2 regions of the Streptomyces sp. NPDC093252 genome follow, and region 2 is predicted to be linked to the other one. Evidence: riboswitches for the same ligand, from Rfam matches in the RefSeq annotation. Region 2 holds a riboswitch; the other holds the start of a gene.
The links. Region 2 has a riboswitch for cyclic di-AMP ahead of AB0O01_RS13385 (transglycosylase SLT domain-containing protein). Riboswitches for the same ligand answer to the same signal wherever they lie in the genome.
Positions count from the first base shown of each region.

Region 1: another riboswitch for cyclic di-AMP. It lies ahead of AB0O01_RS09055 (M23 family metallopeptidase); the one in region 2 lies ahead of AB0O01_RS13385 (transglycosylase SLT domain-containing protein).

Region 1 is NZ_JBFBEM010000004.1:40,942-44,343, forward strand. Features, by position in the region: gene AB0O01_RS09040 (XRE family transcriptional regulator) at 1-99, shown strand, start outside; gene AB0O01_RS09045 (DUF6126 family protein) at 96-311, shown strand; gene AB0O01_RS09050 (tyrosine-protein phosphatase) at 424-1,221, opposite strand; cyclic di-AMP (ydaO/yuaA leader) riboswitch at 1,689-1,858, shown strand; gene AB0O01_RS09055 (M23 family metallopeptidase) at 1,863-2,843, shown strand; gene AB0O01_RS09060 (SGNH/GDSL hydrolase family protein) at 3,106-3,402, shown strand, end outside.
Region 2 is NZ_JBFBEM010000005.1:388,917-392,318, forward strand. Features, by position in the region: gene AB0O01_RS13380 (CocE/NonD family hydrolase) at 1-1,418, shown strand, start outside; cyclic di-AMP (ydaO/yuaA leader) riboswitch at 1,699-1,869, shown strand; gene AB0O01_RS13385 (transglycosylase SLT domain-containing protein) at 1,874-2,386, shown strand; gene AB0O01_RS13390 (HAD family hydrolase) at 2,487-3,353, opposite strand.

The DNA.
Region 1 (3,402 bases), on a different contig from region 2:
CGCGATCCGGAGGGCGTCGAGCTGCTCTTCGTCCACACCCTCTTGCAGAGCCCCACGGCCGCGCTGTGCCTCGGCCCGATCACGGGAGAAACGCGATGAGTGAGACCACCGGAACCACCGGGCCCACCGCAACCGGCGGGACCGCAGGAACCACCGGCGCCGGGCCCGCCGGGCCCGTCCAGCCCGCCAGGCCCGCCAAGGTCAAGGAGAAGCGGTACCCCGGCATCTGGATCCGGCTGTTCATCTATGTCGCGGTGGGGCATGTCTTCGCCGCGTTCCTCTATCTGCTCTTCGAGGTCGGCGCGAAGTAGACCGGCCGGACCGGTGGCGGCCGGGCGGCCGACGCGGCGGCACCGAGCCGCCGCCCGATCTCCCGGCCTCCCGGCCGTGCTCAGCCCTCAGCCCTTCAGCCCTTCAGCCCTCTCAGCCCACCAGCCGCTCCCGCAGCCGCTCACGGGTCTCCGGGGCGAGCTTCAGCCCCCGCTCCAGATACGGTTCGACACCGCCCCAGGTCTCCTCGATGGTCTCGAAGGCCGCCGTCAGATACTCGGCGCGCGCGTCGAAGAGCGGACTGAGCAGCTCCATGATCTCGGGGGTGTAGGCGGTCGCGGCGTCGCCGCCGCGGCGCACCTTGTAGCGGCGGTGCTTGGCGTTGGACTTCAGATAGTCCTCGAAGACCGCCTCCCGCTCCACCCCGACCGCCAGCAGGGTCACCGCGATCGACAGCCCCGCGCGGTCCTTCCCCGCCGCGCAGTGCATCAGCGCCGGGACGCTGTCCTCGGCGAGCGCGTGCAGCACCCGGGAGTGCTCACCCGTGCGCTCGACGACGATCCTGCGGTACGAGTCGATCATCCGGCCCGCCGCCCGGCCCTCGGAGAGGATCTCCCGGAGCTGCTCCACCTCGCCGTCCCGGACCATCGCCCAGAACTCCGCGCCCTCCGCCGGGTCGCTCAGCGGAATGTTCACATTGCGCACGCCGGGCAGTTCGACATCCCTGCCCTCCAGACCCCGGTCGGCGAAGTTGCGGAAGTCGAAGACGGTGTGCAGTCCGAGGCCGGTCAGGAAAGCGGCGTCCTCGGTGGTGGCGTGTGCGAGATGGCCGCTGCGGAACAGCACCCCGTACCGCACCCGGCGGCCGTCCACGGTCGGCAGTCCGCCGACGTCACGGAAATTGCGGATTCCGGCCAGTTCGGGCTCGGTCGACGGGACCTGCTGCGTCACGGGGGCTCCTCCCAGTCGGCTCGCCCGCCCGGCTCCGTTGCCGGGTGGCGGCTTCCCTTTGACGATACGACATGACGAAACGGGCGAAAGCCCACAAAGAACCCCATGCTTCACTCTGGCTGCTCGATGCACCACTTCTCCGACTGTGCCGCATGTGGGAATTCTGTCCGAATTGCCATTCTTCATTACCTTGATTACAACTCGCTCTGGAATAAAGGAAGCTGGCGCGGCACCACGTGAGCAGCGTCATATCCGTGACCGTCCGTCGCCCCTCATGCCCACGTAATCAACCCCGTTTTCATGGGCCCTTGAGTGATTCGACAGGTGGAAATGCGACGGAGGGTGACCGGGAATTACCCGCATGGATCAAGAACGGGGCCTTTACATGGAACCCCTTGCTTGTCCCCGTGCGTCCAGGTCGCTTACGTTCGCCACCGAATCCGGGCGGAACGCCGAATCCTGCCGCCGTCCGGACCCCGCAGAAACCCACCCGTGCACGGCAGGAGCGGGGGACCCACAGGACTCAACGCCTGTTCCGGTCTCCGGAACGGCTAGGGGTTTAGTCGCGTTCCCCCACGCGGCCGGGCATCTCCAGCTCGCACCCGACAGCTCACCTCGCAGGCGCCGGAGAGGAATTCACCATGCCCGCGAAGGGTAAGCACCGCCGTCCCCGGAGCCTGCGTCTGACACGCTCCCTCGCCGTCGCCGGAACCGGCGGCGCCGCACTCGCCCTCCCGCTGATGGGTGCCGCAGGCGCCCACGCGGCCCCCGGCCAGTCCGTTCCCCAGAAGCCGGCGGAAGCCGTCACTTCGGCACCCAGCGCGGTGCCCCAGCAGACCGTCACCCGGATCGCCGACCAGAAGTCCGCGGCCCCGCAGACCAGCACCCGGACCTACTCCGTGAAGGTCGGCGACTATCTCTCGAAGATCGCCGACGAGCAGGAGGTCAGCGGCGGCTGGCAGACCCTGTACGCCGACAACCGCGAGGCCGTGGGCGACGACCCGTCGCTCATCCACCCCGGCCTCAAGCTGACGCTCGGCGGCAAGGCGTCCGGCGGCACCACCGAGAGGACCGGCACGACCGGGACGACCGGCACCACCGAGAAGAGCGAGAAGGCCGAGAAGAGCGAGGAGACCAAGGAGACCCCCGCGACCAAGTCGTCCGGCTCCTCCTCGTCCTCCGGCTCCTCGAACACCCCCGCCCCGGCGTCGTCCTCGGGCGCCAGCCTCCCGGTCGCGGGCGGCGTGGGCACCGCGTACCGCCAGTCCGGCAGCATGTGGTCCAGCGGCTACCACACCGGTGTCGACTTCTCCGTCCCGACCGGCACCTCGCTCAAGGCCGTCGGCGCCGGCACGGTCGTCTCGGCCGGCTGGGGCGGCGCGTACGGCAACCAGGTCGTCATCCGGCTCGCCGACGGCTACTACGCCCAGTACGCCCACCTGTCCTCGCTGTCCGTCTCGGCGGGCCAGTCGGTGAGCGCCGGACAGCAGGTCGGCCTCTCCGGCGCGACCGGCAATGTCACCGGCCCGCACCTGCACTTCGAGATCCGCACCGGGCCGGACTACGGCTCCGATGTCGACCCCCTCGCCTATCTGCGGGGCAAGGGCCTCTCCATCGGCTGAGGCACCCGCCACGCGCACGCTCCGTAGGCCGGACCCCGATCCCCGGGTCCGGCCTACGGAGCGTTCACCACGACCCGGGACCGATGGTGGGGGACCCGACATCTGACGATCCGTCGGACATCCAGGTATTCCGCACTTGACCAAGCCTTGGTCCGTGGCTTATCTCACCGCCCGTCAACCCTTTATTACGGTCGCGTAGCTCACATTCGAAGGGGAATCATGGGGCGATGTGGCAGACGATTCGAAGAATGACACCAGATCAGTGATCGGGTCGTACGTGGCGGTGGGGGACAGCTTCACCGAGGGCGTGGGCGATCCCGGCCCCGACGGGGCACTTGTCGGCTGGGCGGACCGGTTCGCGGTCCTCCTCGCGGACCGGCGCCCGGAAGGCGACTTCGACTACACCAACCTCGCGGTGCGGGGCAGACTGCTGGACCAGGTCGTGACGGACCAGGTGCCGAGAGCCGCGGCCCTCGCGCCCGACCTGATCTCGTTCTGCGCGGGCGGCAACGACATCCTGCGGCCGGGCAGCGACCCGGACGACGTGGCCGAGCGCTTC
Region 2 (3,402 bases):
GGCGTGACCTGTGGCAGTACCGGCTGGACGCCCTGGAGCCGCCCCTGCACACCTGGCTGGGCCATCAGCTCCGTGACGGGTACTGGAGGGCGGCCGGCGCGGTGCGCGAGGACTATGGCGCGATCCGGGCGGCGGTCCTCGCGGTCGGCGGGCTGCACGACCCGTACCGGGACACCGTGCTGCGGCTGGTGGAGCACCTTCCGGCGGCCCGGGTGCGCGGGCTGCTCGGGCCCTGGCCGCACGAGTACCCCGACCGGGGCCGCCCGCCCGGCCCGGCGATCGGCTTCCTCCAGGAGACCCTGCGCTGGTGGGACCACTGGCTCAAGGGCCGGGACACCGGCGTCAGCGCCGATCCGCCCCTGCGCGCCTGCCTGACCCCCTCCCGCGGGTCCCTGCCGGGCCCCTGGACCGCCGAGCCCGCCTGGCCCTCCCCGCACATCACCCCGGTCGTGTACGCCCTCCAGGGCGCCCCCGCGGCCGTACGGTCCCCGATGCACACCGGGGTCGACGCGGGGGCCTTCCTGCCGCGCGGGGGCGATGCCGATCTGCCGCCGGACCAGCGGGCGGAGGACGGGCGGTCGGTCTGCTTCGAGTTCCCGGCCGGCGGCAGCGGGATCCGGGTCCTGGGGCGGCCCCGGGTGCGGCTGCGGCTGCGCTGCGAGGTGGAGCGGGGGCAGGTGATCGCGCGGCTGTGCGATGTCGCCCCGGACGGCTCCTCGGTGCTGGTGACCCGGGGGGTGCTGAACCTCTGCGCGCGGGCGGGGCGGGACCGGGCGGTGCCGTGGCCGCCGGGCACGACGGAGGAGGTGGCCTTCGAGCTGGGGGCGGCGGGGCATGTGTTCGCGCCGGGGCACCGGGTGCGGCTGGCCGTCTCGTCCGCGTACTGGCCGTGGGTGTGGCCGCAGCCCGGCTCCGAGGCCGGGTTCGTCCTGGACCCGGCGGGCAGCGCGCTGGAGCTGCCGGTGCGGGAGCCGGAGCGGGGGCCGGGGAGCGGCGGCGGGCCCGAGGGGGAGGCGGAGCAGGCGGGGCCGCTCGGGGTGGTCTCCCCGGTCACGCTGGACGAGCCGCGCCCCGGGCGGCTGGTGGTGCGGGACGTGGCCCGGGGCGAGTGGCGGCTGGAGGTCGCACCGGGGCCGGGCGGCACCGAGGTGCATCCGGACGGTCTGGAGGTCACGGAGGAGGCGCTGGAGTCGTACACGATCCGGGACAGCGACGCGCTGTCGGCGCGGACCCGGTCGGACCGGACGATCCGGCTGCACCGGCCGGACGCGGCCTGGGACACCAGGGTCCGGGCCCGGTCGGAGATCACCTGCACGGCGACGGAGTTTTTGACCGTTAATGAGGTGATTTGCACCCTCGGCCGCGAGGTGATCTTCCACCGCACCTGGGAACGTCGGATTCCACGCACCGCTGGTTAATAGGGACTTGGGAGCATTGCCCGATTTACCACTCTTGCGCACGGGCGTGACTTGACTCACTCGCATCCACCTCCCCCCGATCCGGAGCCGTTCCGCCGCCGCACCCCGATTCACCTTCCCCATCGCACGAGTTGAACCTTTCCAGCCGCAAAGGATCATGTGCGGCAGATGGCGGGATAAAGATCAGAAGCGGCGATCTGTGATTCCACCACTTGTTTCGGACATCCGCTCTCGCATACGTTCCCGGCCAGTCGGGCGGACGCCTAGTCCTGCCACCGCCCGCACCAACTCACTAGATCCACGGCAGGAGCGGGGGACCCAGGTAAGTCGCCGGGCCGGACGTCTTGACGTCCTGGCGCGGCTCGGGGTGAAGCCGTGCCCGCAAGGGCCGGCCGGGCACCTCCCCGCCCGAACCCGACAGCTCACCTCGCAGGCGTAGGAGAGGAACCGTTCCCATGTCCCTTCCCCTGTCCGCTCCCGTGTCCGCCCTTCCCGGGTCCGCGCACCGCTCCACCCGGGTCCGCCGCATCGCCCGCCGACTGGCCGTCGCCGGTACCGGCGCCGCCGTGCTTGCCCTGCCGATCATCGGCGCCACCACCGCCACCGCCGCCACCCCGACCGTCGTCTCGGCGGCCACCTCGGCCTACCCGAACACCCTCGACGGCTGGATCCGCCAGGCCCTCGACGTCATGCGGCAGAACGGCATCCCCGGCAGCTACGACGGCATCCACCGCAATGTGATGCGCGAGTCGTCCGGCAACCCGGCCGCCGTCAACAACTGGGACTCCAACGCCGCCGCCGGCACCCCGTCCAAGGGCCTGCTCCAGGTGATCGACCCGACCTTCGCCGCGTACCACGTCTCCGGGACGGTCTACGACCCGTACGACCCGATCGCGAACATCGTCGCCGCCTGCAACTACGCGGCGGACCGGTACGGGTCGATCGACAACGTCTTCGGCGCCTACTGATCCACTGCGCTTTGCGGGTTGGGGCCCGCAAAGCGCAGACGGGCCGAATGCCGCATTCTTGAATTCCCCATGCGGCATTCGCGATTCGGGATCAACGCATTCATGGATTCCCGGGCGACTGTTGGGGCAGCCGCCGGGGGAAGACCCGTTCGAGGACGACGGCGATGCCGTCGTCCTCGTTCGATGTGGTGACCTCGTCGGCCACCGCCTTCAGTTCGGGATGGGCATTGGCCATCGCCACGCCATATCCGGCCCAGTCGAACATCGGAATGTCATTGGGCATGTCCCCGAACGCGATGGTGTGCTCCGCCCGCACCCCCAGCCGCCCGGCCGCCAGCGCCAGCCCGGTCGCCTTGGTCACCCCGCACGGCTGGAGTTCGACGGTCCCCGGACCCGACATGGTGACCGTCGCCAGGGAACCGACCACCGCGCGGGCCACCGACGCCAACTCGTCGTCGGTGAGGTCCGGGTGGCGCAGCAGCACCTTGCTGATCGGCTCCGCCCACAGCTCGGCCCGGCGCCCTACGCGGACGGCGGGCAGGGTCGGGTGCGGCATCAGATAGCCCGGCTCGATCAGGGTGAGCCCGTCCACGCCGTCCTGGTCGACCGCCGCGTACACCTCCCCGACCTCGGCCTCGATCTTGCCGATCGCGGTCTCCGCCAGTTCCCGGTCCAGGGTGACCGACCACAGCAGGCGGTCCGCGCCCGCGTCGTACAGTTGCGCGCCCTGGCCGCACACCGCGAGACCGGTGCTGCCCAGGCGTTCCAGGAGCGGGCGCACCCGGGGGGCCGGGCGACCGGTCACCACCAGATGCCGGGCACCGGCCTCGGCGGTCCGCGCCAGCGCGGCCAGCGAGCGGTCGGAGAAGGTGTCGTCACCGCGCAGCAGAGTGCCGTCGAGGTCGGTGGCGACAAGGGCGAACGTCATGCGCGCGGTGCGTGCGGCATATGCGGTGGGTGCGGCCATGATCAGAGAATACGGACATCGCGCGGCCCCGACCCGGCCCGAACCGGAC